Regions from separate parts of the Sporosarcina sp. So3-204 genome, predicted to be linked through region 1. Evidence: riboswitches for the same ligand, from Rfam matches in the RefSeq annotation. Region 1 holds a riboswitch; each other region holds the start of a gene.
What was found. Region 1 has a riboswitch for S-adenosylmethionine ahead of mtnK (S-methyl-5-thioribose kinase). Riboswitches for the same ligand answer to the same signal wherever they lie in the genome.

Region 1 (7,864 bases):
CAGGCCTTTTTTAATGTGATATAAAAGAACATAACATAACAAATCGAAGAATTAGGGAGTAGTGATTGCAATGAGTAATAAAATGGGTTGGAACTTAGACAACAGTTATTCACGCTTGCCGGAATCATTTTTCACAAGCACAAAACCAACTCCTGTCAGTTCACCGAAGTTGGTTATTATGAATCATAAATTAGCAATATCTTTAGGATTGGACATTGAAGCTTTAGAAAGTGAAGAGGGATTGGAAATATTTGCTGGAAATAAGCTACCAGAAGGTTCTTCGCCACTTGCACAAGCTTATGCAGGGCATCAATTTGGGAATTTCACGATGTTAGGGGACGGACGGGCTGTACTTTTAGGGGAGCAACTTACGCCTAGTGGTGAGAAGTTCGATATTCAACTTAAAGGTCCTGGTAGAACGCCGTATTCTCGTGGTGGTGATGGACGTGCTGGACTTGGACCTATGTTACGAGAATACATCATTAGCGAAGCAATGCACGGGCTAGGTATTCCAACGACACGCAGTTTGGCGTTGGTTACAACTGGGGAGATTGTTTACCGTGAAACTGAATTAGAAGGTGCGGTTTTAACGCGGATTGCGGATAGCCATATACGGGTTGGAACTTTTCAATATGTTTCCAATTGGGGGGCTTATGAGGACTTACAAGTTCTAGCAGATTACACAATAAATCGTCATTTTCCTGAAATTGAATTAAATGAAAACCGATATCTCGCACTTCTTCAAAAAGTAATTAAACGTCAGGCGGAATTAATCGCTAAATGGCAACTTGTAGGATTTATTCATGGTGTGATGAATACTGACAACATGACGATTAGCGGTGAAACAATAGATTATGGACCTTGCGCCTTCATGGATGTTTTTGATCCAGCAACTGTATTCAGTTCGATTGATAGACAAAGCCGTTATGCGTATGGCAATCAACCGAATATAGCCGGTTGGAATCTTACTCGCTTTGCTGAGGCATTATTGCCATTGTTGGATGAGAATCAGGAAAAAGCAATTGAAATTGCTGAAGGTGCGCTGATTAATTTCACAGATATTTTTCAAGCGAATTGGTTAGCGGGAATGAGAGCGAAACTCGGTTTATTAAATGAAGAAGATGAAGATATAGCTCTTATCAATGATTTACTTAATTTGATGAAGGAAGAAAGTGCAGATTATACAAATACATTTCTGGCATTAACTTTCGGAAAACTAGATAGTATGACTTTATTTGAAACAACTGAATTTAACCATTGGCATGAGCGTTGGTTGGAAAGATTAGGAAGACAAGAAGAGTTCAAGATTACATCAACTCAATTGATGAAAAATAGTAATCCGGCGTTAATCCCGCGTAATTATCGGGTTGAAGAAGCACTCGATGCTGCAGTGGAAGATGGGGATTTTAATGTAATGGATAGACTCTTAGCTGCACTTTCAAATCCATATGCACATTCTGACAATCAAGCTGAATTTGCTGCATTACCTCAGTCAACTACACCTTATCAAACTTTTTGTGGAACATAAAAAATAGTCAAAAAAATGGTGTCAGCTCAACATTACATGTTGGACTGGCACCATTTTTTTATCTTAAAATTTATTGTGCTGTTTCGTCTTGGAAGACTGGAACCCAGCCTTCTACAGTTACGAAAATACGAACAGCAACTACTTTACGATCTTCTGCCAAAGTAAAATAGTGAAGAATATATTCAGGTACTGATATCAAATCACCAGGATCTAGATGGACTTCGAAAAAGCGGTCATCTTTTCCTTTAATGATGAAAACGCCATGTCCACTAACGATAAAGCGTACTTCATCGTCTGTATGATGATGTTTTCTTTCAAAGTTTTTCAGAAGTTCATCTAATTTTGGGTTTGAATCGGATAAAGAGATAATATCTGACGCTTGATAGCCGCGACGTTCTGAAATGTCGTCAATATCAGTTTTAAATGCTTGTAAAATCTCTTCTTTTTCTTCATCTGACAAATCGAATTTTTCACGAAGGTTTTCAGGAAGTTGATTAATATCCCAATGTTCATAAATGACTTCTTGATTAGTTAAAAACTGGCTTACTTCTTCTTGTCCTTTGATGACCTCATTTGTACCTTGGATTGTAATTGTCGCCATTACAGAATCGACTCCTTTAATTTGAATTGGTTAATTGCTAATTGATATTGGAATAAAAACTCTGCGGCTTCTAGTAATTTTTTTGCTTCAAAACCACTTTTTCCCCATACTGTTATGCCGTGATTACGAATGAGCACTGCGCCACTATCTGCTTGTACAAATGGTTCGAATTCATGCGCCAGACGCGGTATATCAGCATGGTTAGGAATGATTGGTATACGAAGTACTGCATCTTCTTCCCATAGACCAAAAGCTTTAATGAGTTCTTGCCCTTGAAAATCAATTCCGCCTTCATCTGCGTAAAGTTCAGAAATGACATTGTTTGCTACGGTATGGATATGCAAACTACATGTAGCAGATGTCTTCCCGTAAATTTCACAATGAAGTAATGTTTCAGCAGAAGGTTTTAAATGCGTCTCTTCTACAGCAGCACCTAAATGGTCAACGAGTAAAAAGTCTTCATCAGTTCTTTTTCTTTTATCTTTACCACTCGCTGTAACTAAGAAATGAAGAGGATCATTGGATACTCTAATAGCGAGGTTTCCACTGGTCCCCATAAACCAATCGCGTGCGGCTAATTCATCTTTTATATCGGCAAGTTCATTCCATTGTTTTGTGTAACCGCTCATTCACTAACACCTAACTTTTTATCTAAAATCTGAATAACATCATGAAAGCTTTCAAATGGTTCGTATGAAAGATTCAATTCCTCACATTTTTCAATTAAGAAATCTCTTGCTATGACAATATCAGCTAATTTAGCGGCTTGAAGATCAGTGATAGAATCGCCGATTACAATACTTATCTGCTCTTCTTTTATCAAGTTTCGAATAATTGAAGGTTTACAGCAACCGCAGTCGTTTGAACATTGGTCATCACAACTGAGTGGAAAATTAATATTGATATTCTTACCGGAAAAATCAGCCTCGTTACAATAGACATCCGAAAAAGGACCGTATGGTTTCAATAGAGGATTTACAAAGAAATCGATTCCACCACTTACGATATAAAGCGGAATTTTTTTAGTGTTTGTGTATTCAACAAACTCAGCAAAACCTTTACGAATTTTAGCTTGATCTATGACAAAAGAAGTGATTTCATCTTTGGCAGAGACCGGAAGTAGAGAGAACATTTTACCTACACCCTCTTTAATCGATACCTCTTGCGCCAAAATATCATCTTTAATCGGCAGCCATTCAGGTGGTGCGAACTTTTTCATAATCGCAATAATATTATCTTGGTCAGTTATTGTACCGTCAAAATCACAAAATATAACTGGCTGTTTCATTTTTTTACCCCCATAATTCAAGTGCTGTTTTTAACGCTGGATGTTCATTTGCAGCTTCAGTTAATGTGGTTCCATTTAATACAGCTTGGACTGCTTGTTGGAAAGCTTGTACGCCACTTGCCGCCCCCGCTGGATGTCCGTGGACACCGCCCCCGGCATTAATCACGCAATCCACGCCAAAATCTTCTATTAGTAAGGGGACAAGTCCTGGGTGAATTCCGGCTGAAGGGACAGGAAATGCTTGTTTAACGATGCTTTCATTCGTCAATTCATGACCTATTGACAATGCAACTGATTTTTCCAAAGCGACGCTACCATAAGGTGATGGAAATAGAGAAAGATCCGCACCTGCATAACGTGAAAGTTTACCAAGAGCAAGGGAGCTCGAAACACCATAAAATGGAGAAGATGTAAACGCACCACTGAAAGCAGGATGCGCCATAAGTGGTAATTGAATCTCGTTATCTTCCGCTAATTCCTGCATGGCATCAAGTCCGTAAGCATGAACATTAAATAACAATGCATCCGCACCTAGTTCTCTTGCTTTTCTTGCTTTATCTTTTAGGTCTGACGTTCGTCCGGTTAAATTAACTGCATATAATGTACGTTGTCCCGTTTCTTCAAAAACTTCTTGCAGCACTTTTTTTCCAATTGAAATTCTTTTTTCAAAAGGGGTTAACGGGTTATCAAAAAGAATTTCATCATCTTTGACAAGGTCCACACCACCAAGTGCTTGCTGTCTAAGTTGTTCAGTAAGGTAATCTAGATCCCTACCAATGACTCCTTTAAATATACTCATAATTAATGGTCGGTTATGTACATTAAGTTTACCTCGAATCCCATCTATACCAAAACGTGGACCAGGAAAGTGTTGCAAAAGTGAATCATCAAATTCTAAATCCAATAGTTTAACTTCGCCATCTAATGATAGTTTACCAAATACGGTTGTCAGTATTGCTGGTAAATCTGCTGAAAAGTTTGCAGCAGGATATGTGATTTTTACTTCTGCTTTAATTAACCCGGGTTTATGTGGATGAGGTGTTTCTGGGAACTCGGTGACAGAAGCAACAATACCTTTATGTTTTTTTAATTGTTCTTGTTGAAGTAATGGCAGATCTGTCCATGATCCAATTGTTAAACCAAGTGCAATGCTTTCTGCTCTCTTATCAATTGAACCTTGCTTTCCGTATAGTTGATAACTTGCTGTTAGACCACTCATTTTATTTCAGCTCCTTTACGAAATAAAAAACCTTTTCTAATTTAGAAGAGGTTTCAAGAACGACTTCTCATTGTTCAGCAATTTAGCTGCAAGAATTAGCACCGTTTCCTTTGAAGGTTCGGTTGCCGGGTATCATTGGGCTTGTCCCTCCACCAACTCTAAATAAGATTAGCTATTCAATTAAAATCGTAGTCTGATTATTTCACTCATAAAGAGATTTGTCAATATTATCAAAAACTGAAAAAATAGAATTGACATGACTTGCAATTAAGTGCTAGAATATTATTTAAATAGCATAACTTTTTGAATTGTATAACTCTTATCAAGAGCTGGCATAGGGAAATTGGCCCGATGACGCCCAGCAACCGACCTTAATACCGTTGTGAAACGGGGCGCTTTTACTTTGGCGCCTGGGAATTTTATTCCTGTAGGGCACGGTGCTAATTCCATCAGATGATGACGTGTAAACGTATGGATTCTGAAAGATGAGAGGCAAGGAATTTCTTATTCTTTAGCCTCTTTCCATTATGGATAGGGCTTTTTATTTTGGATAAAGAAAGGATGAGTGATGTGACAACAGCTATATATGAGAAATATGTTGAATTAACTAAAGAGTCAGCGATTGAAATCGCAAAAAACAATCGCTTTTATTCCGAGCATGCCGATTTGATATGTAAGGAAATTGGCGATGGAAACTTAAATTATGTCTTTCTATTAACAGATGTTATTACAAAAAAGTCTTTAATTATTAAACAAGCATTGCCTTATGCAAAAGTAGTTGGAGAGAGCTGGCCGCTAACTTTGAAACGTGCAGAAATTGAAGCGAATGCTTTGAAAAAACACGGAGAGTTTGTACCTGCTTTAGTGCCAAAAGTATACGAAATTGACACTGAATTAGCAATAACGATTATGGAAGATCTATCACATTTAACGGTTGCGAGAGAAGGATTAATTGCAGGTAATAATTATCCGTTGCTTGCATCAGATATTGGTGAGTATCTTGCTAAGACACTATTCTATACATCGGATTTTGCCTTGCATCCTTTTGAAAAGAAGAAGTTAGTTAAGGAATTTTCCAATCCAGAACTGTGCAAAATATCAGAAGACCTCGTTTTTACAGATCCATTTTTCAATGCAGAAACAAATAACATAGAAGATTTATTGAAATCAGATGTCGAATTAATTTGGGCAAATACATTGCTGAAATTAGAAGTTGCCAAGCTGAAAAAAATTTTTTTAACTGAAGCAGAAGCTTTATTACACGGTGATTTGCATACTGGAAGTATTTTTGTAAGTGAAACGGAAACAAAGGTTTTTGATCCTGAGTTTGCATTTTACGGACCTATCGGATTCGACATTGGTCAATTCATTGCAAATTTAGTGTTTCAGGTTATTACGAGAGAAGGCAGTCAACAAGAAATAGTTCTCCAGCAGATTGACGAAACTTGGAATGTCTTTACTTCTACATTCTCAGAACTTTGGGACAAGGATTCAGTTGATTCGTTTGCAAAAATTGATGGGTATAAAAAAAATATCCTAGAGAAGATATTTAGCGACACGCTTGGATTTGCTGGTTGTGAATTAATCCGCAGAACAATAGGATTGGCACTTGTGAAAGATTTGGAAGGCATTAAGGATGAAGAGAAACGAATTTCATTAAAGAAAAAAGCATTGCGAATAGGTGAAAAACTGATTTTGAATAGATCAACGTTACCAACTATTTCAGCAGTACTTGCTTTAGTTCGGGAGGAAATAAAATGACAATACCAACATCCATTAAATGGACAAATGATCAAATTGTCATTTTAAATCAACAAAAATTACCATTAGAAATTGAAAATCTAACGCTTGAAACGATAAAAGATGTCTATGACGCAATCGTAACTTTGAAAGTGCGTGGAGCACCTGCAATTGGCATTACTGGAGCCTATGGCCTTGCAATAGCAGGAAGGTCTTATCAAACATCCAATATAGAGGAATTCCAGCTTCAATTAAAAAAGGATTTTGATTACTTAGCAGGTTCTCGTCCAACTGCAGTCAACTTGATGTGGGCATTGAAGCGGTTGTTGAAACTTGTCCTAAGTGCGAAAAATGTCGAAGAAGCGAAAGTAATGCTAATAAATGAAGCGGTTATTATACATGCTGAGGATGAAGAGTTCTGCAGGAATATTGGCGAATATGCGCTTACATTACTTGAAGATAAAAAAAGGGTTATGACAATTTGTAACGCAGGCTCAATTGCTACAGCGAAATATGGAACCGCCCTCGCTCCGTTTCATTTAGGAAGTGAACGTGGAAAACACTTTGAAGTATACGCGTGTGAAACCCGGCCTGTATTTCAAGGCGCACGATTGACAGTTTGGGAACTACAACAATCAGGTGTGGACGTCACACTTATAACCGATTCGATGGCGGCCCATACAATTCATACCAAAGATATTGAAGCAATCATCGTTGGAGCAGATCGAATAGCTGCAAATGGGGATACGGCAAATAAAATCGGGACTATGAATTTAGCCATTTTAGCGCATACATTTGACATTCCATTTTATGTGGCAGCACCTTCATCAACTTTCGATTTAACGATTCATAACGGCGAGAGTATTGTAATTGAAGAACGTAATCCCGATGAAATAACAGTTATTGCGGGACAACAGATTGCGCCCTTAAATACGAAAGTGTATAATCCGGCATTCGATGTAACGCCAGCAAAATACATAACAGCAATCATTACGGAAAAAGGTATTATAGAACCAAACTATATAGAAAATATTCAGCGCTTCATAGGCAAATAAAAGGAGAGTATCAATCATGAAAAAACAAACACGTTGGCTATTAAGTGCACTACTAGTAATCGGTATTTTATTAGCTGGATGCCAGCCTAAAGGTGAAGTTTCTAAAGAGCCAGAAAAAAAGAATGACGCGGCTGAAAAGTCAGATAACCCATTAGCAAATAAGAAAATCGCATTAATTATGCAACAGAATCTTGGTACATTTTCAGCGCAGTATATTGAAGGTGTTAAGGAACAAGCCGCTAAATTTGGTGGTACAGTAACTGTATTTACTTCAGAAGGTGACCTTTCTAAAATGGCATCTAATTTAGATGCAGCAATTAATCAAGGAATGGATGCCATTCTAATTGACCACGGAACGAAGGAAGCATTGAACCAAGGTGTTGAAAAAGCAATAGAAAAAGGAATTCCTGTCGTTGCATTTGATGCAGGGGTT
Region 2 (7,864 bases), 1.5 Mb from region 1:
TTTACAGATGTATGTCTAGTACCTTCCATGATTTTAATTTCGCCAGCATTATTTTTAAGTAAATCAAAATGTTCATTATGCAAACCCTGCGACGTTTTCAACAACTTTACATAATGACCTTTCTGTTTTAAATCCGCTGCTATCGTTGTTCCACCATGTCCCGCTCCAACAACTGTAATTCTCATCATTCATCCCCCTATTTTTTGAAAATACTAAAAAATGTTTTATAGTTCTAAAGTTATTTTTAAATTCCTATAAATACCATTTTTTTGCATTATTTAATATTATAGCACTAAAATATTACAAAAAGAAGGCGTGCTAGTGAAATAGCAATCTACATATTACGCTTTTCACAATTGGCATTACTAAGTTTATGGTATAATGAACCTATAAAGTACACGAGGTGAATCATCATGGATCCAATGACGGTTTGTTTATTAATGGAAGGCTTGAATGAGCATTCATTAGAAGGAACATCCATTATCATAACCAATCAACAAAAAATTATTTATTATAAACCAAGTAAGCAAGTTGATTTAGGGATTCAAGTTGGGGATGAAATTCATAAGGAAACGATAACTTTTAAAGCGTTACAAAATAAAAAAAGAATTTCAGAGGAAAGAGATAGCCAAATTTTCGGCGTACAATACTATGGTATTGCTGTGCCAATTTTTAAGGATGGAATTGTTGAGGGAGCAGTTACATCCATCTATCCCCGAAAACCACAGTTATTGGTCTCCCCTTTTTTAACAGTTAAATCTTCTGACCGCTGGTTACCCATACATTTCAAAGATATCATTTATCTGGAAGCACAAAATAGAAAAACAAATGTCCATACTACAATTGAAAATTGTACACATAGATATAATATAAGCGAACTTGAATCATCATTGCCAGTAGATACTTTTATACGGTGTCACCGTTCTTATATAATAAATATCAATCATATAGAAGAAATACTTCCTGATTCGCACTCTACTTTTCTCTTAGTTATGTCGGGGAAAACTAAGATTCCCGTAAGTCAAAGTTATGCAAGTTACTTTAGGAAATTACTAAACTTTTAATGCTGTTCATTTTTAGCAATAACAAAATTTACTTCTTTATGTAGTGAATATCTTGCTTTAGTCAAAATAAAAGCCCTTTCAGTCACTTAATAGTTAATTAAGTCTCTATTACTGATATACTAGATACAAAATGATATAAGGTGGATGATGACGTGGAGAAAGATCTTAGTAAAGTTATTCGCAATGCTGCATTTGAAGGCAAAGTAGTATCAGCAGATGAAGCAGCATCATGGATTGAAGATGGAATGACACTAGGTATGAGTGGTTTTACACTTTTCGGAGAACCAAAAGTATTTCCACAAGCTTTAGCAAATAGAGGACAAAATGAAAAATTCAAAGTAAACCTGTATACTGGCGCTTCTATGGGGCCAGCTGCTGACCAATCGATGGCTGAAGCAGGAATTATTAATATGCGTATTCCTTATCAAGGTAACCCTGTTTTACGTAATAAAATCAATACTGGTGAAGTATTTTATATCGATCAACATTTATCACATTCAGCAGAACTTATTCGTCAAGGCGTTCTTGGTCCAATCGACTATGCAATTATTGAAGCTGCAGCAATTACTGAAGATGGTTTAATCATTCCAACAGGCTCAGTTGGAAACTCTCCAATTTTTGTGCAAGAAGCTAAACATGTAATTATTGAACTTAACTTATCTGCTCCAAAAGAATATGAAGGACTTCATGATATCTATATTCCTAAAGACCAAGGCAGTGAGCGTGAAGCAATTCCAGTATATGATATTGGCACACGCATTGGTGAAATAGGTATTCGTGTAGATCCTAGTAAAGTTCGTGGAATCGTATTATCTGAAGAACCAGATATCCCATCTCCACTATTCGAACCTAACGAAGAGACGCAAGAAATCGCTAATAACTTATTACACTTTTTTGAAGAAGAAGTTAAAGCAGGCCGTTTAACTGAAGAATTGGCTCCATTACAATCAGGTGTTGGTTCTGTTGCGAATGCAGTACTTAATGGGATGAAAAATTCAAACTTTAAAGATATTGTAGTTGCTTCAGAAGTTCTACAAGATGGTGTTTTTGATTTAATTGATGCAGGAGTAGTTAAATTTGCATCAGCGACAGCATTTTCACTTTCTAAGAAACGCGTAGATAATTTAGCAGCAGATTTAGTTAAATATAAAGATAAAATTGTATTTAGACCACAAGAGATTTCTAACCATCCGGAAGTTATTCGTCGACTTGGAATCATTTCTTTCAACACTGCGTTGGAAGTTGATATTTACGGAAACGTAAACTCTACTCATGTAAGTGGAACGAAAGTAATGAATGGAATTGGCGGTTCTGGAGACTTTGCTCGAAATGCAAGAATCTCTATTTTCGTAACACAGTCAACAGCAAAAGGTGGAGCTATCTCTACAATCGTTCCATTCGTTTCGCATGTTGACCATACAAACCACGATGTAGATGTAATCGTTACTGAACAAGGCTATGCAGACCTTCGTGGACTTGCACCTACTCAAGCAGCAGAACGTATTATTGAAAATTGTGTTCACCCTGACTATAAGGCACAAGCAAGAGCTTACTTTGAAGAAGCGAAAGCTAGAGGTGGTCAAACGCCACATATTCTAGAAAAAGCATTTTCATGGCATACGAATCTTGCTTCACACGGAACAATGCATGACAAATCAGCAGTAGAAAAGTAATCTATTACTTAAAAAGAGTTGAATGGATAATATCCACTCAACTCTTTTTGTTTTTGAAAAACAGAAAATATAAAAAGCACTATAGTTTGCACGAAACTACTTGCACAAGTCTAAAAGAAATCAAAAAACGCAGATAGGAGGTTCCCCTCACTACCTGCGTACAATTATTTAACTAACAGAGCTACTTTTTCATTTAACAAATTAGCTTTATCTGTTTGCTCCCACGGTAGACTGATATCCGTCCGACCGAAATGACCGTATGCAGCCGTTTGTTTGTATATCGGACGACGTAAATCAAGCATTTTAATAATTCCTGACGGGCGTAAATCAAATAGATCGCGAACGATTTCAACAAGTTTACTTTCTTCGACTGTGCCTGTTCCAAATGTGTCAACTGCAATAGATACAGGTTGTGCGACACCGATTGCATAAGCAAGTTGAACTTCACAGCTTTCAGCAAGTCCTGCAGCGACAATATTTTTTGCCACATAACGAGCAGCATAAGAAGCGGAACGATCGACTTTAGTCGCGTCTTTCCCACTAAATGCACCACCACCATGTCGTGCATAACCACCGTAAGTATCAACGATAATTTTACGACCTGTTAAGCCTACATCACCTTGCGGACCACCAATTACAAAACGGCCAGTAGGATTGATGAAATACTTCGTTTCTGCATCCAGTAATTCAGCTGGAACAACTGGTTCGATAACATACTTTCGAATGTCACGCTTAATCTCTTCAAGCGTAGCATCAGGATCATGCTGTGTTGAAATAACAATTGTATCAATACGTTGCGGCTTATTATCCTCATCGTACTCAACTGTTACTTGTGTTTTTCCATCCGGACGTAAGTAAGTAAGAATACCTTCTTTTCTCACTTGCGCAAGTTTCCGTGCTAGCCTATGTGACATACTAATAGGTAGAGGCATCAATTCTGGAGTTTCATTACAAGCGTATCCAAACATCAATCCTTGATCCCCTGCCCCAATTGCCTCAAGCTCATCATCTGTCATTGATCCTTCACGAGCTTCCAGGGCATTATCTACACCTGCAGCTATATCTGCAGATTGTTCGTCGATTGCAGTTAAAACAGCAGAAGTTTCACAATCGAAGCCATATTTCGCATTAGTATAACCTATTTGTTTTACTGTTTCTCTAACTACTTTCGGAATGTCGACATATGTAGTTGTAGAAATTTCACCTGCAACAAGAACAAGTCCTGTAGTTATAGTTGTTTCGCAAGCGACTCTAGCATTTGGATCCTCTTCTAATATCGCATCCAAAATAGCATCAGAAATCTGATCACACATCTTGTCTGGGTGTCCCTCTGTCACTGATTCCGATGTAAAAAGTCGGCGGTTCGTCATATGATTTCCTCCTAATAACCTACGAGATTGATACGGTACTCACTTTCCCATGTAACACCTGATTTACAGGGGATCGATTTCCAAACCATTACGAGTTACGTACACGAGGTTTAAGGGCAATCGTAGCAAAAAAGCCCTCCGCTCACGTAAAACACATGAGGAAAGGCGTATGTTTGTAAGCACCCTTCACTCTTATCGTCCAAGGATTTGCACCTTGCATCAGGTTTGGCACCTATACACTAACAGTAAATGTTATTGCAGGTTGCCGGGTTTCTCAGGGGCTGCCCCTCCACCAGCTCAGGATAAGAGTATCCGTTCATTAATACATATTACGTAATAAATCGAAATATGTCAAACTTCTTTATGTATAAAATGTGAAAGATGTAATTATTATAGTAAATTAATTTAAATGTGTTATACTAATTCAAGAATAGGATGTTAATCAACAAAGACACCCAAGTAAATGGGAAATCAAGTAAAGGACGGTAAACAAATATGATCTCAGTTAGCGTTAATGACGAGCTTAAAAATCTTCTTTCAGGCGAAAATGTGCACACACAACTTTCAGTTCCACAACTTGTAGAAAAAGCAGTATCACGTGGAGAAGCTGCACTTTCAGCGGATGGTGCAGTAGCAGCACGTACAGGAAAATATACTGGCCGTTCACCTAAAGACAAGTATATCGTCGAAGAAGCAACATCTAAAGACAAAATCGATTGGGGCAATATAAACCGTCCAATTTCTATAGAAGTCTTTAATTCATTATATGAAAAAGTAATTGCTCACTTAAGTAAAAAAGACGAATTATATGTTTTTAAAGGATTTGCTGGTGCAGATACAGCATCACGGTTATCGATTCAAGTTGTAAATGAATATGCGTGGCAAAACCTTTTTGTACATCAATTATTTATTCGTCCAACTGAGGAAGAATTGGCGTCTCATAAAGCACAATTCACAGTTATTGCAGCACCATCTTTTAAGGCTAATCCAGCAGTAGATGGAACCAATTCAGAAACTTTTATTATTGTAAATATAGAAAAGCAAATTGTACTTATTGGTGGAACTGAGTATGCAGGCGAGATGAAAAAATCAATCTTCTCAGTTATGAACTATTTACTACCTGAAAATAATATTATGCCAATGCACTGTTCTGCAAACGTCGGTGAAGATGGCGATGTCGCTTTATTCTTTGGTCTATCTGGTACTGGTAAAACTACTTTATCTGCAGATGGCAATCGTAAACTAATTGGTGATGATGAACATGGCTGGTCTGACAATGGCGTATTTAACATTGAAGGCGGATGTTATGCGAAATGTGTTGGGCTTTCAGAAGAAAAAGAACCAGAAATTTTCAGTGCGATTCGATTTGGTGCAGTTCTAGAAAACGTAGTGCTAGATCCAATTACACGTACTCCTGATTATAACGATACTTCATTAACAGAAAACACACGTGCTGCTTACCCAATTGATGCAATCGACAATATTGTCGTGCCATCTGTTGCAGGGCATCCAAAAACAATTGTATTTCTAACAGCTGATGCTTCTGGCGTTTTCCCACCTATTTCAAAATTAACGAAAGAGCAAGCTATGTACCATTTCTTAAGTGGTTATACTTCAAAACTTGCTGGTACTGAGCGTGGAATTACGGCACCTGAAGCAACATTCTCAACATGCTTTGGTTCACCATTTTTACCACTACATGCAACTGTATATGCTGAAATGCTTGGTAATAAAATTGATGAGCATGATGCACAAGTATACCTTGTAAATACTGGTTGGACTGGCGGTGTTTATGGCGTGGGAAGCCGTATGAACTTAAAATATACGCGTACAATGGTTCGTGCAGCAATAAATGGTGAGTTAAATAATGTTGAAACCGAAGTAAATGCAATATTTGGCTTGCATATGCCAAAAGAGATTCCTGGTGTACCTTCAGAAGTACTTAACCCGCGTAAGACATGGGCAAATGGTGAGGAATATGATAAAAAAGCTAAAGAGCTTTCGAATCTATTCCAAGAAAACTTTAAAAAGTTCGGTAATGTTTCAAAAGATATCTCTGAAAAAGGCGGACCAATAGCATAATAAAAAAACGTCATGTATTTTAATACATGACGTTTTATTAATTTTATTGTGCCTTCATCCAGGCGCATACTCCTTTTAAAACATTTAAGTTCTCAACGGGCGGTATATAATGTGAGTATTTTGGGAAATACCTCGTTTCAACTACCTTCTTTTTATCAAGTAAAGCATTTTCAAGTAATAAAGCTTGTTCAAATGAAACATTTGTATCAAGTATTCCGTGAACAATAAGTACGGGTGCAGTAATATCATTTATTCGAAATAATGCGGTTCGTTCCCGGTAGGCATCCGGGTTATTATTAGGTGTTCCTCCTATCACACGTTTCATCATTCGGCGCAAATCTTTTCGCTCTTTATACATAAAAATAATGTCGGAAACGCCGCCCCATGTAACAATTGAAGTAATGTCATCCCTTAAAATTCCAGTCCACAAGGCCATAATCCCGCCACGTGAAAATGCAAAAAGATGAATCCGATTTCGATTTACTTTAGTACACTGCTTTAGAACTTCAATCGCATTGACAGCATCAAAAAGATCATCACCCGCAAATTCATCCCGTCCTTCTCCCCCTCGATTCCCACGATAATAAGGTGCGAAAACGACAAAACCTTGCGCTGCAATTTGAGCAATTCTTGCCGGACGTACCATACCGACATGTTGTATACCGCCACGTAAGTATATTATACCTTCGTAAGATCCTTCCTTAATTGGTACAGCTAATAAACCTTTTACTTTTACCCCATTCGATAAATACACCTTTTCATAAAGTATAATCGTCGGATTTGGTGATGGATATGGACGACTTCGAACTATTTCACCATTATTTATCATTATTTATCACCCATTTTCGAATGGCTTCCATTCCTTCGTCCTTCATAAAGAAACTTAAATTGTCATTTTTATCAAGTTCATTATCCGTTAACCAAAGCGCACCATCTGTTTCATGTCTCTCATAATTTTCACTCTTATGTAACACTTGCCCAGTAAATACTGTTTTATAGAAAGGTTCAGTATCATAAACTATATACTGGGCAAATACTTTAATATTAGTTATTGTTACACCTGTTTCTTCAAACGTTTCACGAATTGCGGCTTCCTCAATCGTTTCTCCAATTTCCCTTTTCCCACCTGGAAATTCATTTCCACGATTTGGGTTTATAGTGAGCAGCCACTTGCCCTCATGTTTCAAAACAACGAGGACATGGCCGGCATCAGGATTAAAGCATTTTTCTTCAAACGTTAAATCCACATCAAATCGATTTAAATCTTTAAAAGATATCATACAAATCCTCACTTTCACCGAAAATACGGCAGTTGTTCAATAAACCTTTTAGTTTTATTATCAGAATATTCATGAATTAAAGCATAAACCTTTTTAGTTCGTAAATCAATGTCATGATTATCTTTATCATAATGATAAGGCACATAAGGTAAATGCGCCCTGTAAAAATTACGCATTTCTAAATGACTAATCTGTTTAAACAGTTTGTGAAATATTGGGACATGATCATTGTTTATCGCGATTTCATAATCCCAAGGCGAAACATCTGGATGACTATAGACTTTGTGATTTGTAACGGACACATATAATTTTGATTTTCCCATGCAAAACCATCCTTTTTATTGTATAGCATGGTCAATACAAATTAAAACATGCATCTCCTTTTATGGAGATGC
Region 3 (7,864 bases), 1.2 Mb from region 1:
AACTGCTTTCATGATAATCTCGTTGCTGATTTCCATCTAGTACAACCTCCTTTACCGTGACATTTTGACTTTTAATATACCGTAAAGCCTTTTCAATCTCGGTATCTGCACCTGTTAACGCAACAATTAAGTTTCCGAAGAAGATATTTTGAATCTCTGTCGTACTTCCAAATAACACATTAATATCAATTTCATAATTTTTTGCTGCATTGGAGATGATGGGTTGACCGGCACTTAAACCTAAAAAGTCTAGTTTGAAGATTCGACCAATCCGATTATCTTTTTCTAGTAATCTATAGACTCCTTCAGGTATTTCATCTCGTACGACCGACTGAACAAAGTTTCGGGTAGTTTCTGTTTTAGGGTGTGCAAATATATCAAATACCTCCCCTGATTCGATTACTCGACCACCTTCCATAACAGCAACACGGTTACAAATCTGCTTAATAACTTCCATTTCGTGTGTAATTATTAAAATAGTAATTTTAAACTCCTTGTTCACACGTTTCAGCAATTGCAATATTGACTTCGTCGTTTGTGGATCTAAAGCCGATGTCGCTTCATCACAAAGCAAAATTGAAGGATTTGTTACAAGCGCCCTCGCAATTCCTACACGTTGCTTTTGTCCACCAGATAATTGGTCAGGATAGCTTTTCGCCTTATCTTCCAAACCGACAAAACGAAGTGCTTCATCCACCCGACTATCAATTTCTTTCTTTTTTGTATTGCTAAATACTAATGGAAGCGCGACATTATCGAAAACAGTTTTAGAATTAAGTAAATTAAAATGCTGGAAAATCATTCCGATATTTTGCATCGCACCACGTAACTTTTTAGGAGATAACTTTGCTAGATTACTACCTTCAACAATAATTTCACCTGAAGTGGGATATTCTAGTAGATTAACAGTGCGAATGAGCGTACTTTTACCTGCACCACTGAATCCAATGACACCAAAAATATCCCCTTTTTCTACCGTCAAATTAACCTCTTTTAATGCTTCAATTTTTTTCCCACCACTATCAAATACTTTTGATACACCTTGAAACTCAATCAAAGCAGTAACCTCCTTTCCTTTCTTTTTATTTTAAAATGCGGGTACAACGGCTCCGTCATATTTCTCTAAAATAAATTCCCTAACTTTTTCTGTAGTTAACGCAGCAGCTAGCTTCTTAATTGCATCACTATCTTTATTATCTGGACGCGATACTAAAATGTTCACATACGGGGAGTCATTACCTTCAATTATTAAAGCATCATCTAAAGGTTTATAATCTGCTTCTAGCGCATAATTCGTATTTATCGCTGATGCCTCTACGTCATCAAGCGAATGTACTAACATGACCGAATCAACCGGAACGAACTCTACTTTTTTATCATTCTTTGTAATGTCTGATAGTAAGTAATCCGTAGTCTTCTCTTCACTCAATTCAATAATATTTGCTGAAGCAAATAATTGAAGCGCCCTTGAAAAGTTAACTGGATCTTTCGGAATCGCTACTTTTGCACCAACAGATAACTCTTCAATTGAATTAATCTTTTTAGAATAAACGCCAAATGGTTCAATATGTGTTCCGACTACATTAACTAGATCCAAACCCAAATCTTTGTTTATTTGATTCAAATACGGTGTATGCTGGAAAAAATTTGCATCTAGTTCCCCGTTCGCAGTCTGCTCGTTCGCAATAATTCCATCCGTTGTCAAAACAAGTTCTATTTTTATACCTTCTTTCTCTAAATCAGGTGCAATAAATTCTAATATTTCGGCGTGCGGTGTTGAAGATGCAGTAATTTTTAAAGTTACTTCTTTGCTAGCCACTTGATTATTTGCTGAAGCTGCTTTTTCATCCTTGCCGCATGCACCAATTACCAATAAACTTACAGATAAAACAGCTAGCAATAATATTCTTCTCATTATCCTCACTCCTCTATATTTTCATTTATTAACTGGTTCAATCTAACTTTATAGATCAAGTCGATATGATTTTACTACTACTTCCCCTGTACCAAAGTCTTTCGTTGTATCACGTTTAAAGCCGAACCACTCATACAATTTAATCGCTTTTCGCATTGAGTCAGTTGTGTGCAAATAAATAGCTGTTGCTTGAATTGATTTCGAATAAGCAATTGCACTCCTTAACAACTCTTGTGCTACACCAAGACCTCTAGCATTCGGTCGAACGGCAAGAAGACGTATAATCGGTGAAGTAATCCCTAACTCTGGTTTATTATAGGCTTTAAGAGATGACTCAAATAATTGCAAACTACCAAGTATCTTTAAATCACTTTTGGCAACTAGGATCTTATCAACATTTGGGTTATCTACAGAAAAAGTAATATCTTTCAAGTATGATTCCCACATTGTAGGATCTTTATGGTCATATTCATATTGCAGATAACTTTCAACTAATAGCTGCCTAACTTCTTCCTTATCATTCTCTTTTATATCTTCGATTATTAATTTACTTGTCATTATTCTATTCCTCCAAACTTAACATATCAATTTACTAGGTATTATAATTAAAAAATATAACCTAGGAGCTATCTAAATCTTTCAATAATACTCTCCGGTACTTTTTTAAATAACAGAAATCCTCCTAGTGCTTTTCCTACTCCTAAATCAACTCTTTCAGGTGCAAGAGTTGATAATACTTGAAAGTTTTCAGCAACTTTATAAGGACTGTAATGTTGCAACATTACTCCGCCTGAACCAATCCGTATCGAATTCGTTTTAGCGATTAAATGCGAAATCAATACTTATGGGGATTAAGCTGCTATTTGGGCCAAGTGAATCGTATGTTGAAATCCGTAGTTTGCAGAAGTACCAGGAAAAACTGAACTCTGATCGAGTATACCAAGCTTATAGCTCATTCATTTCTCTCCTTCCTTTTATTAATTATACATATCAGTTAACTCGGATTTAAGCATAAAAAAAAGCTTCAATTTAGAAGAGGTTTGAATTGTCTTCCTCTTATCTTTCAAATCCATTCAAATCTGTAGGAAGTAGCACCTTTTCATATAGATCATCTACTGGTTGTCGGGTTTAATTTGACCTATTCCCTCCACCACTCTAAATAAGAGTCTATTAAATTTTAAAAGTACAATTATTTATTTCTTCTGTTGATTAGAAGCTATCATACTACATAAAAAAGTGAATTGTCAACTTCTTTTAAAGAAAACTAGTTATTCTTCAAACTGTGATTTTTTAATAGCAGGCGTTATTACCTACTTAAAATTTACTGTCATCTTTATCTAATCGCATTACTATTTTTTCCATCAAAGTGTTCAGCTTTTCAATATCGGGACTTGTAGTATTATTTGCTCTTTGCTCTTTTTTCAAATCGTCTATTTGGTTTTGTAAATTAGTAAGTTGTTGTTGCTGTTGTGCATCTTCAATTCGCCCTTCTTCTATTGCAATTGCGCCGCCTATCGTTTGTAATGCGTCACCGAATGTAGATATGGCTGAACCCCAAAGTGCAAGAATAACTCCCCTATCTTTAGAGCTATTATTATTTCGGTTCTCATTTTCATTATATTGTGATGGTTGAAACAAGTTCCTCACACCTCCACCATGTTATTATTTAATTCTTTTTAGCTTTCACTGTAATATATGTTATGGATGGGCTTTTAGGAACTATATCAAGCCAATTAATCCATCGCGATCAGCGTATATACCGTTGACAATTTAGGTTTTCTTGAAACTGAAAAAGAGTTGTGCGTCAATAGTAGACGCACAACTTTTTTATGTAGAAATATTTATTTACCAAAGTATTGGTTTCTGAACCATAAGCCAGAGCATAATGATCATAAGACCAATATAAAGCCAGGACGTTCTATTTAACCGGTCGAGTAGTTCACTTTTACGGCTACCTGGTGCGTTCAACACCCGTAAAACTCTTGTAAAGCCTGTTGCTAAGAATACAGCAGAAATACCCATAACAGCAACTGTCAATACAACCCATGACGTAAACCATGGCCATGGTCCATTAAGAATTAAAAGAACACCAGTAACCACAAGCACATGACCTGCATGCATAACAAGACGAATGATGACATTAATAATACCTAAGTACGCCTTTTCAATATCCATTCCAACACCGCGTAAACGCTTGATAATTGGCATTAAAATAAATAATGGACCTATGGACAGAACAGCACTTACAATATGCATAAAAACAAGCACATTATAGAAGTCAAAATTCATTTAGAACATCACTTCTGTGCCGAACTAAATTCATGCACCCATACTTTCATCGTAGGAAGCCATGGCATACCCTCATGCATAGACAAGATCATGTTTTTATAATCGGACATATCTGCATAACCCTCTTGTTTTGCATGTTCGTCTGTCATCTCACCAAGAGTTTGTCTATATAAAGAATTCACTGTAAATTCTTTACCATCAAGAACCATTACTTCTCCAGGATATGCATAAACGCCATTACGACGAGTAGCCGTTTTTTCTCCATTTAGTACTTTTTTCACATCTTCTTCAACTGTCACTAGTAATTCTACAGAACAAGTTTTTTTAGGTAATTCCTTATTATTTTCATTAGTCATTTGAATCCCTCACTTCTATTTATAACTACATCCTTAATATTATCTTTTTCTACAAGCTTTTGCCAGAACTTTGATTATTAGACAAAAACAAAAGACTATCTCAACCAAAATTTGGCGGATAGCCTTTTGTATATTGTCATTGAAGAATCAGATTTAAAAACTTACGAGTGCGCTCTTCTTTTGGATTAGTAAAAAGAATGCTAGGTTTATTTCTTTCAATAATTTTCCCTTGATCCATAAACACAACAGTATCCGCTGCTTCACGGGCAAAACGCATCTCATGGGTTACGACAACCATTGTCATCCCTTCATCTGCCAAATCCTTCATTACTTGAAGTACTTCACCTACAAGTTCAGGATCTAATGCTGATGTCGGTTCATCGAACAACATGACCTGCGGCTCTATCGCCAACGCTCTTGCAATACCAACACGTTGTTGTTGCCCACCAGATAATTGGAATGGGTAAAAATCAAGCTTGTCACCTAAACCTACTTTTTCTAATAACTGTTTCGCATTTTTTCTTGCACTATCTTTTGATAGCTTCTTTACAATAACAGGACCTTCCATCACATTTTCAAGTGCAGTCTTGTGAGGAAATAAATTGTAATTTTGAAATACCATACCTGATTGTTTTCTAATTAAATCTATTTCTTTTCTTGAAACCTTGCTAGAAAAATCAGTACTTTGTTCATTTATCTTAATTTTACCCGATGTTGGTATTTCTAAAATATTTAAACATCTAAGAAGTGTCGTTTTTCCTGAACCCGATGGTCCGATGACAACTACGACTTCTCCTTTATTTACTTCTAAGTCAATTCCTCGCAAAACTTCTAGTTCGCCAAAGTTTTTAGTTAATCCTTGAATTGAAATCATTGTGTTCTCCCTCATAAATCATTTTCATCTAGTTACATAACGATCTAATCGATTTTCAATTCTTCCCTGAAATAATGAAAGTATGAAACAAATAGCCCAATAGATAAATCCGACCTCAATGTATAAAAGTAAAAACTCATAATTTGAAGCAGCTATTTCTTGTGCTCTTCTAAACATTTCTGTCACTAAAATTAACGATGCTAAAGAAGTGTCTTTAACTAGGCTAATAAATGAATTCGATAAAGGTGGTATTGATACTCTTGCTGCCTGAGGCAATACAATTCTTCGTAACGTTTGTGCATAACCCATACCTATCGTTTGTGCCGCTTCCCATTGACCTTTTGGTATCGATAATATTGCCGCACGAATAATTTCAGAAGCATATGCACCTACGTTTAATGAAAAACCAATCACAGCCGCTGGAAATGGATCAATAATTATTCCCACTGTCGGTAATCCGTAAAACAATATAAATAACTGAACGAGTAATGGCGTCCCACGTATTGCAGAAACATATATGCCCGCTACAATTTTTAATGGCTTACTTGTTGAAATTCGAGCTAAGGCAGTAAATATAGCTATAATCAATCCTAATGTAAAGGCGATTAAAGTTAGCGGTATCGTATATTTAATAGCTCCCTCAAGTAAAGGTAATAGTGATGACGTACCAATGTCAGTCAACCTTTGAATACGTTCTGAATCACCAAAAATATTATTTAAGAACATCTTTACCAAACCACTTCTCAGAAAGCTCCAAGTGCGTTCCATCCTCAATCATGTCACCTAATGCTTTATTTACCGCTTCAACCAAAGTGTCGCTATCTTGCCTAAATAATAGTCCTATTTTAACTTCATCATCATAAGTTGCTACAATTTTCAAAGGCGCATCTGGCTTATGTTTCAAGAAATCTAAAACTGATAAATTATCATTAATTGTAACATCCGCACGTTTTGAACTAATCAATTCTACTGTTTGAACAAATCCTTCAACTCCTATTACTTCAGCACCGTACTTTTCAGCAGTTGCCCTGTGATTACTCGTTAAGGTTTGCGCTGCTTTTAAACCTTTAATATCATCAAAGCTGTCAATCTCATTATTATCTTTTTGTGCAACTAAAACACCGACTGATATATTATAGTGATCAGAGAAATTATACTTTTCAAGACGTTCATCATTAATACCTACTTGATTCGCTACCATATCAAATCGTTTTGAATCTAATCCCGCAAACATAGCGTCCCACTGCGTTTCCAAAAATACTGGTTTGACACCTAATCTTTTAGCTACTTCTGTTGCCATTTCAACATCAAAACCTGTAAGTTGCCCCTTATCATCATGAAATGTAAATGGCGGATAAACACCCTCCGTACCAATGACTAATTCGCCTTTTTCCTGAATTTGAGCTAATAAATCTTTGGGTGTATCTGTAGAATTTTCGCTTTTTTTAGGTTCCTTATTATCAGCGCTATCTTTCTTTTCGTTCCCACATGCTGCTAATAAAATAACTGTACTTAATAATAGTAAAAATAGTAATCTAAATTTCTTCAATAATAACCGCCCCTTTAATCCTTATATGTATACTTGGTATTAATAGCTTACTACAAATTATTCTAACCGTCAAAGATTTTTTATCAAGTTAAATTATGGCAAACAAAAAGGAGACCAAGTCAAGCTAGTAAAACACTCTTTGGTCTCCATAATATAGTCTATTTCTTTATCCTTTAATCTGTTTTAATAAATTTGCCATTTCAATAGCGGAACTCCCTGCGTCCCAACCTTTATTTCCTGCTTTAGTACCTGCACGCTCAATTGCTTGTTCAATTGTATCTGTCGTTAGTACGCCGAAAATAACCGGGATTCCCTCTTGCATGTTTATCGCTGAAACACCTTTTGCGACTTCACTACATACATAGTCAAAATGGGGTGTAGCACCACGAATAACTGTTCCAAGCGTAATAATTGCATCGTAATTCCCGCTTGCAGCCATCTTTTTTGCAACGAGTGGAATTTCATAAGCACCTGGTACCCAAGCAACATCCACATCTTCGTTATCAACGCCATGACGTCGTAGTGCGTCTTCAGCCCCACCTAAAAGTTTCCCTGTAATAAACTCATTAAATCTTGCAACAACGATTCCTATCTTTAACCCTGTACCAACTAAATGTCCTTCATAAATTGTACCCATTTAAATTCCCCCTCAATTATGTAACAAGTGTCCAAGTTTGTTTTTCTTCGTTTCCATATAATTCAAATTTTCTTTTTTCAAAGGCATTTCTATTTGTATACGCTTAGTAATTTCAAGGTCATGGCCTGCAAGTCCAGCTATTTTACGAGGATTATTCGTCAGCAAATGAATTGTTGTCAGACCAAGATCACGTAAAATTTGAGCACCAATTCCATAATCTCTTAAATCATCAGCAAATCCCAAC
Region 4 (7,864 bases), 1.6 Mb from region 1:
TATCAACTATTTTCATTTGTTGCTTTGTCATGTAATGATTTCTTTTCCATTTGTTCTCTTTTATATAACCTCGTAATATATTTTTGATTTCCTCCGTTAAAACTGGTTTTCTACCTTTTCTTTTTTTGTAAGTCGGAGGCTTCATGATGTCTTCAGTAATCGGAAGATTACGAGTATCTTTATGTTTGCTTTGTTCGAAAAGCTTAATATATTTATCAACTGTATTTCTGGATTTCTTCAATTCTTTTGCTATTTTTCTCTTACTTAAACCTTCCAAATACAATTTAATAATTTTCTGTTTATCATTCAATGTAATCACTCCTGATAATTCCCCCTAATATAGATCTAGGGTTATTTTCTATCAAAAGTGGCTCAGTTTTCAAGTGCTATGGTGGCTCACTTTTAAGTTACCATATACAGACATCGACATTTCAGTCTAATTGTCAGAACCGTATCTGAATTGCATCATGCACAGGCAGCGCTTTTTTATCTCTACCTATTCAAATAATCAAACATTCTTTAATACTTAACCTTTTTTCATCATAAAATATAAAAGTCGTCATCGAGAGGGAGGAAATCTAAATTACTCGCCGGGCATTCACAATTCTTGTTGTCTTGATTTTTATAACCTTTTTGACTTATCGTCTCAATGTCGACCATTCTACAGGCTCTACTGCTTCGTCTCTTTCCGAGTTCAGTCCTATCCATCCTATCCATCCTACCATTAAACATTCAAGTTATGAGAACCTAATGAATGAGTCTCTTTTTTGTAAGGAGATGCAAGTAAATGAGGACCTTGTCCTACCCGATGCATCATCACCTAATACTGGCTGGCAACTGATATGGCAAGATATGTTTAACACAAGCTGTTTAGATCCAGGTAAATGGAATGTCGAAGATTGGGCTGCTGAAAAAAATAACGAACTCCAATACTACAAACCAGATAACATCCTGGTCGAAAACAATATATTGCGATTAACAAGTAAAAGAGAACGCTATCAAGGAAGAAACTATACATCCGGCGCTGTGCATACAAAAAATACATTCGATTTGCTATATGGAAAGATTGAAATGCGAGCTAAACTTCCCGCAGGTCAAGGGGTTTTTCCTGCTTTTTGGATGATGACGGATCAGAAAAATACATGGCTTCCTGAAATCGACATTATGGAATTGCTAGGACATAAGCCAAACGAAGTCTGGATGGTTATTCACTCATTAGATAATACAGGTAAGTTGACGAGTGAGAGTCGCGCTTACCAAGGAGAAGATTTCTCAAAAGAATTTCATACATTTAGTGTTGAGTGGTCCCCAGACTCTATTCGCTGGCTGATAGATGACGTTGAACGCTTTACAACTACAAACAATATACCTCAGGAGCGGATGTATCTTTATCTAAACACCGCTATTGGAGGTGATTGGCCAGGGGTGCCCAATTCGACAACTGAATTTCCCGTTCACTTTGAAATCGACTACGTGAAAGTCTATAAATTACTATCTTCACTGAGTCAGTAATATGGATGAGCATAAAGTATAAGGGAGGATAATTTTTGATATTATTCATTACGTTACTCTTTTTTTGTGTGTTTACCTTCTTCCAACTTCTATATATATTTATTCCACTCTACACAAGTAAAAAGCAAAAAGGTATGAATCCTCCAATAGAAAAAGGGATGAGTGTCCTAATTCCTTCATATAACGAAGCTCTTGTTATTGAAAATTGTTTGAATGGAGCGTTGACTGTCGATTATGACAACGTTGAGTTCATCTTCATCAATGATGGGTCTACAGACCAAACACTAGAAATACTACGTTCACGTGTAGATTTGCAGATCTCTTCCAAACGACCTACAGAAGTATTACGGTATGAACACGTCCGAGAAATCTATCATTCGACAACCTATCCAAACGTCTGGGTTATTGATAAAGACAACGGTGGTAAGGCAGATTCTTTAAATGCAGGAATCGCTTACGCAACAAAAGAAATCATCATCACTCTGGACGCAGATAGCATTCTAGACATTCATTCATTACGTGAAATGAACAAGGCTTTCGCTGAAGACTCAGTGATTGCCGCAGGTGGACTTGTGAATATCGTTCAAGCTTTTACTCATAAAGAAAAGCACTTTTCCCCGAGCTTCAACATTCCAGGGTTAATCAAGTTCCAGGTCGTTCGATACTTAACCGGATTCTATATGAATAAAACGACGCAATCCAGGCTCGGTTCACTCACCGTCATCGCAGGAGCATTTGGTGCGTTTCAACGAAGTGTTCTTATTCAAACGAAAGGATATCGAAAAACCGTTGGTGAGGATATGGACATTACCTTGAGAATCCAAGAATTAATTGGAACAGTGTTAAAAGGAAAACGGATTGTATTTGTTCATGAGGCGATTTGTTACACTGAATGTCCTGCCAGTTTCAAGAGTTTGTACCAACAACGAATACGATGGCAAAAAGCTTTCATCGATTGTATGATCACATATCGAAAATCTTTTTATCGAAAAATGAAGTTCAATATCTCGACTTTTTTGCTCATAGATTCACTATTACTTGGGACACTTTCTGCGTACTCTGTACTATTTATTCCACTTATTTTACTATTTACTCAAACGCATGTCACATTGATGATGTTCTTATTCTCAATTTCATTCTCTCTGGCGTTGACGCTTAATATTGCCACCTTATTTGTTTCTAGAAGACTGGGGCACAAATACAGTGCCAAAGATTTTCTATCAATTATTCTTTACCTTCCACTGGAAATTGTCCTGTACCGAATAACCGAAGTAATATTTGTTACGTTCGGCACCATTCTTTATTTTTTCAACAAAAACGGTTGGAGTCGTTCAGACCGAATTGGAAAACCTGTCACACTTAATCAGAGCAAACGACTTGAAGTCAAAGAAAGCAGGGGAGGATCGCAAGCGTGAAAAAACATTTGGTTTCCAATCTACTACTTACCTTTGCTTTTTTACTGATTATTATACCTCTCTTCTTAGGTCTTTTTAATTATGTATTGAATGTGGACTCAACTGTGATCGCAGCTAACAAACCATTAAGTAAACAAAACTTTTCTTCACTTAATGCGAATCGTGATTTCGCAGATGTACAAGAATACGCAAGTCAAGTACCCGTTTTGACTTACCATCAGATTCTCCCTGAAAAAGTATTACAAGAATACCATCTGAATGAAAAAGGTGAATTGATAGATACCGTTGTGACGCTTGAACAATTTACTGAGCAAATGGCCTATTTAGCAGATGAAGGTTATACCGTTTTGTCATTACGAGAATTTGAACTGTTCATGACAAAACAAAAACAAGTACCTGCAAAAAGTGTATTGATTACATTTGATGATGGGCTTAAAAATGTATTTGAGTTTGCTTATCCTGTGTTGAAAAAACATCGTTTTTATGCGGTGCATTTTATCATTACAGATTTGATCCTACAAGATACTATGGCATATGATAGTTCTATGGTTCAATATGCTAGTCTCGACGAATTAACAAATGCCTCAGATGTTTTTGACTATGGTAGTCATACCGATTCTCTTCACCAAAGAAACGAAGATGGCTTATCTTTATTAGAAGTCTACAATTCTGAACAGGTACGAGATGATATCGCTTACTCACTGGAATGGATTGGACACTCTACTGCTTTTGCATCACCTTACGGAGTCTACACTGACGACACGCTACAAGTATTACAGGACTTGGAGGTTACATTAGGCTTCACGACGATTGAACCAGGATACGCCGACCCTACTCTCCCATTATTAGAGATTCCAAGGCATGGCATCTTTCCCTCTTATACAATGCAAGAGTTTGACAATATTATTAGTTTCCCTCAATGAGAGGTTATAAATATAGGATAAATTGCTAAGAGACAGGACTGCTTCTTAGCAATTTTTGATGTGCACCCCACATGGGCGAATACTCAGTGGTTAAAGTCCGCTGCAGGCTTGGCAGTAGGAACTGTTAGCGAAAGACAAGGTGGCTATCGTGAGGTAGTGGCTGAAGGAAGTCGGACGCAAACTCCTGAACTGACCAACAGAAACTAGATATAAGGCTGAATTAGGTCGGATAAGGTTGCATTACAAACTGAAGTCCAATACTGCCCGAAACCTATACAGTAAATCTAACAGTTACAATGAAGCAACTCATAAGCAAATGAGTCTACTCCTAATTATCAATTTTACTATTTTAATACGAATTCATTTAATGCTTGTTGTAAAGTGCCAAAGGTTTTCGTTTCTTTATCAAAATTAATGCCTAAACTGATCAACTGTCTAACAACATCTGGACGTAAGCCGGTAATGATTGTGCGACACCCCATCATGGATGTACCATAAATCGTTTTCATTAGATGCTCAATTACATTACTTTCCATACTTGCTATGCCAGATAAGTCAATGATTAATGTTTGAAAATGGAGTCTGTTAATCTCTTCTAAAACCTTTTCCTCTAAGATGGTTGTTCTGAATGAGTCCATTGCGCCAATTAAGGGAAGTATACAGATGCTTGGTGTTATCGGAATAATCGGGACTGATAAGTTTTCAACTATTTCCCTTTGGGCCAAAATCAAAGAATCTTTATATGTTGAATAGTTAATGAAAAACGAATTTAAAAAGTCATCTATTTGACTATTAAATTGTTTTTCTAATATGAAAACCATATCAATCGTGAACTTTTGCTCTTCATTGTTATATTCTTGTATGAGGTTCCAAAGAGTCCTGCGAATCGCTTGTACCCATTCCAGTTTAAAAGATAACGGTATCGAATGGGTAGCCCATGCTATTCCTTCTTGTTTGGCAAATAATTGAAGTTCCGTAAGTTTATCTCCATTAATGACATAATTCACTAGTTTGTGTGCATTGTTAATAAGGTCAACTTCCCCAATTCTTAAGATATCGTCAATTTTATCTCCAACATTTACAGCTTGACTTAATAATTGGTTTTCAAAATCTTGTTTATGATCTTTAACATACTTTTTAATATCTTCATCTATCCATAGTTTTTCCAAATCTCTTCCCCCTAGATTAATGTACATTGAATATTTTATTCCCATATATGTATACTTTAAACTATAAAAATAATTATACTAAAAGATATACTGTCAACTGAACTAACATGTCCTTTACCCACTATTAAATTTCGCGAGTTTGGTAAAATAATCTGCATTCCCATTAGACATAACAGTATGCATGGGCACTCGTTTTTGCATTGTATGATTCCTAAGAAATAAAGATTTATTTCTAGAAAAGAAGGACTTTAAATGTTTGAGAATCCTTAAACCATTTGACTTTCAAGCTAAACTCACCCTATAATTAAGCTAATCGAACAACAGACTCTTTTCTTATCAAGAGAGATGGAGGGAATTGGCCCTACGAAGTCTCAGCAACCTGCCAGCCGGTAAGGTGCTACATCCAACAGGAGGAACCACACCTGAATGATGAGTAGAAATTTTTTGTATGCAAAAAACTCTTCTCTCTTTTAGGGAAGGGTTTTTGTTTGAAAAAATTGGGGGTTTATTATGAAGAAATTACAAGATCTATATGCGCAACGTGAACAATTACAAGAGAATAAAGTGTCAAGTTCTTCCAGTTCGATGAGGCGGCATCATGAAATCGCTAAATTGCAAAAGAAAATTGATTACTTTGAAAAAGGCGATTCAATATCGAAGGCTTATATCCAAGAAGAATTGGATGAGATTAAGAAGCTGCAGGAAGAGATTAATCGTTTGACTTTAATAGTAGAGCAGAAGAAACGTGATATAATGAACGATGTATTTGGTGAACACATCGTCTTTTGATTTGTCAAAATCGAAATGATTACAAATTTTATTTAGAATTGAAAAGGTGGTATATTAATGTCTTTATTGAACGAATTGGTTGAAGCGTTTTTATTTAACAACGAGGAAATGTCGAGTGTTTATAATCGAGTTACAAAAGAGATAGTCGTAGATAATCCGGAATCGGACATAGAAGAACCTATAATTGTTTGGGATGATAGTGATGCAACAAAGGATTTAGTTGTGATACCACAAATTTTATCCACTGAAGCATATGATTTAATGGTGCTTTTCGCTAATGAACAGGATAAAGATACATCTGAGCACTTATTAACAATGCTCAAAGAACGAAAGCCAATCCAAAAGTTTAAGGATAAACTACATACTTTGGATCTTGGTGATGAATGGTATACGTACGAAAATGAATATGCAGAAAACAAAATGACTATTTGGTTGAGTGAAAACAAATAAAGAATAAAATAGGTACCAGCGACTAAAACGGTTTTATACTGTTTTAATTGCTGGTACTTTTTCGTTTCAATGAATACAACTGAATATTGTGTGGTGGGGGATCTGGTATAAATTGAATGAAGTAATAAGCTGATCTGTTTCATATTTCTATAATGAAAGTATTAAAACTTACATACACTGTACAATGTCTAATATGGAAAAATTTAAATACAAGGAGCATTGTTATTGATTGAAAGAGCACTTTTGATGATTATCTTGTTAAGGATTTTTTCAGGTAGTGTAGATATCACGGCTGCAATGCTAATGTACAAATTGAATGATTTAGAAAAAGCCTTTTATATCAATACATTATTGGCATTAGTGGGACCTTGCGTGTTAATTATTACAACGGGAATTGCATTAATGGGTTTAGGAGAAAAGGTTTCTTTGACTCGAATGGTTTGCTTGTTTGCAGGAATTACCTTAATTCTTATCAGTTTGAAAGCCAATTAAGGACGAGTGCGGGCAACGGTTTAACTAAGCTGTTTAACTTGGGAGAATTCCTAATTAAACAGCTTTTTTGATGTAGTGGTGATTTTAAGTTTTTATTGAACTCTAAAGATGGGTTCTTAAAATACCTTCAAGTCCGATAAGTAGACTTAGGATATATTGATATTGTAGAATAAAGTAATTGGTTCGATAACAGAAAATACATTTTCGGAATGATAAACTAAAACACCTTGGAGGAAAATATAATGAATATTTTAGTTGTAAAAGCAAATAACCGCCCAGCAACAGAGGCAATATCAAGCAAAATGTATGAAACGTTTATGGAAGAAGTAAAAGGTGCAGAAGATATTGATGTAACAACTTTTGATGTGTTTGAAGAAGATATGCCATACTTTGGTCAAGACTTATTCAATGCTTTTGGTAAAATGCAAAGCGGAGAAGAATTATCTGACATTGAGCAACGTATTGTGGCAACTAAACAAAAGGCAATGGATGCTTTAACGGCTGCAGATGTAGTAGTTTTCGCTTTCCCACTTTGGAACTTAACAATTCCTGCACCACTACAAACATTTATTGATTATGTATATCAATCAGGATATGCATTTAAATATAGCCCAGAAGGTCAGTTGATTAGCTTAATGCCTGAGAAAAAAGCGATACTCTTAAATGCACGTGGTGGCATTTATTCAACACCTGAAACTGCGCCTATGGAAATGGCTGTTACGTATATGCGTAATGTATTTGGCGGAGTATTCGGTATGTCAATCGAAGAAGTGATCATCGAAGGTCATAACGCAATGCCAGATCAAGCGGAGCAACTGATTGCCCAAGGCCTTGAAAAAGTAGCAGAAGTTGCAAAATCACTTGCTGCTCAACCGGCTACAGTATAAGAATTAGCAATTTGAATTATAATTATCAAGGAAAAAGTCATCTTTTCTATTAATGATTGATGGCTTTTTTATTTGCTCACTGTTCATCACCTTAATTGGATTGTATTTATGGTGGCATTTTCACATTAAAATAGTTAGTAAGAAGTTATAAAAAACGCTAGTTGCTTTTAAGGCAACTAGCGTTTTTGCGTCTATATGATTATTAATAGCAAGAAAAGCGGTCAATA

Region 2: linked by a shared signal. The riboswitch ahead of metK (methionine adenosyltransferase) and the one ahead of mtnK (S-methyl-5-thioribose kinase) in region 1 are both predicted to bind S-adenosylmethionine.
Region 3: linked by a shared signal. The riboswitch ahead of AC3RV6_RS12405 (LLM class flavin-dependent oxidoreductase) and the one ahead of mtnK (S-methyl-5-thioribose kinase) in region 1 are both predicted to bind S-adenosylmethionine.
Region 4: linked by a shared signal. The riboswitch ahead of AC3RV6_RS14220 (hypothetical protein) and the one ahead of mtnK (S-methyl-5-thioribose kinase) in region 1 are both predicted to bind S-adenosylmethionine.

The regions. Positions count from the first base shown of each region.
Region 1 covers NZ_CM176485.1:1,310,738-1,318,601, forward strand. Annotated here, with positions in the region: gene AC3RV6_RS06275 (protein adenylyltransferase SelO) at 71-1,528, shown strand; gene AC3RV6_RS06280 (cupin domain-containing protein) at 1,599-2,129, opposite strand; gene AC3RV6_RS06285 (methylthioribulose 1-phosphate dehydratase) at 2,129-2,758, opposite strand; gene AC3RV6_RS06290 (2-hydroxy-3-keto-5-methylthiopentenyl-1-phosphate phosphatase) at 2,755-3,417, opposite strand; gene mtnW (2,3-diketo-5-methylthiopentyl-1-phosphate enolase) at 3,422-4,636, opposite strand; SAM riboswitch class I at 4,701-4,805, opposite strand; SAM riboswitch class I at 4,953-5,128, shown strand; gene mtnK (S-methyl-5-thioribose kinase) at 5,198-6,397, shown strand; gene mtnA (S-methyl-5-thioribose-1-phosphate isomerase) at 6,394-7,431, shown strand; gene AC3RV6_RS06310 (sugar ABC transporter substrate-binding protein) at 7,448-7,864, shown strand, end outside.
Region 2 covers NZ_CM176485.1:2,771,233-2,779,096, forward strand. Annotated here, with positions in the region: gene AC3RV6_RS13575 (NAD/NADP octopine/nopaline dehydrogenase family protein) at 1-188, opposite strand, end outside; gene AC3RV6_RS13580 (LytTR family DNA-binding domain-containing protein) at 414-1,064, shown strand; gene scpC (succinyl-CoA:acetate CoA-transferase ScpC) at 1,217-2,737, shown strand; gene metK (methionine adenosyltransferase) at 2,902-4,107, opposite strand; SAM riboswitch class I at 4,297-4,416, opposite strand; gene pckA (phosphoenolpyruvate carboxykinase (ATP)) at 4,603-6,189, shown strand; gene AC3RV6_RS13600 (alpha/beta hydrolase family protein) at 6,233-7,018, opposite strand; gene AC3RV6_RS13605 (NUDIX domain-containing protein) at 7,008-7,469, opposite strand; gene AC3RV6_RS13610 (transposase) at 7,484-7,792, opposite strand.
Region 3 covers NZ_CM176485.1:2,515,788-2,523,651, forward strand. Annotated here, with positions in the region: gene AC3RV6_RS12385 (methionine ABC transporter permease) at 1-36, opposite strand, end outside; gene AC3RV6_RS12390 (methionine ABC transporter ATP-binding protein) at 1-1,057, opposite strand, end outside; gene AC3RV6_RS12395 (MetQ/NlpA family ABC transporter substrate-binding protein) at 1,088-1,915, opposite strand; gene AC3RV6_RS12400 (GNAT family N-acetyltransferase) at 1,964-2,473, opposite strand; partial or broken gene AC3RV6_RS12405 (LLM class flavin-dependent oxidoreductase) at 2,593-2,871, opposite strand; SAM riboswitch class I at 2,969-3,081, opposite strand; gene AC3RV6_RS12410 (hypothetical protein) at 3,230-3,553, opposite strand; gene AC3RV6_RS12415 (hypothetical protein) at 3,761-4,204, opposite strand; gene AC3RV6_RS12420 (ASCH domain-containing protein) at 4,213-4,560, opposite strand; gene AC3RV6_RS12425 (amino acid ABC transporter ATP-binding protein) at 4,697-5,434, opposite strand; gene AC3RV6_RS12430 (amino acid ABC transporter permease) at 5,459-6,160, opposite strand; gene AC3RV6_RS12435 (amino acid ABC transporter substrate-binding protein) at 6,147-6,983, opposite strand; gene ribH (6,7-dimethyl-8-ribityllumazine synthase) at 7,150-7,620, opposite strand; gene AC3RV6_RS12445 (bifunctional 3,4-dihydroxy-2-butanone-4-phosphate synthase/GTP cyclohydrolase II) at 7,633-7,864, opposite strand, start outside.
Region 4 covers NZ_CM176485.1:2,880,343-2,888,206, reverse strand. Annotated here, with positions in the region: gene istA (IS21 family transposase) at 1-310, opposite strand, end outside; gene AC3RV6_RS14240 (glycoside hydrolase family 16 protein) at 751-1,512, shown strand; gene AC3RV6_RS14235 (glycosyltransferase family 2 protein) at 1,548-2,927, shown strand; gene AC3RV6_RS14230 (polysaccharide deacetylase family protein) at 2,924-3,850, shown strand; gene AC3RV6_RS14225 (STAS domain-containing protein) at 4,195-5,046, opposite strand; SAM riboswitch class I at 5,350-5,455, shown strand; gene AC3RV6_RS14220 (hypothetical protein) at 5,530-5,808, shown strand; gene AC3RV6_RS14215 (UPF0158 family protein) at 5,866-6,258, shown strand; gene AC3RV6_RS14210 (YqhV family protein) at 6,478-6,750, shown strand; gene AC3RV6_RS14205 (FMN-dependent NADH-azoreductase) at 6,993-7,637, shown strand; gene AC3RV6_RS14200 (hypothetical protein) at 7,840-7,864, opposite strand, start outside.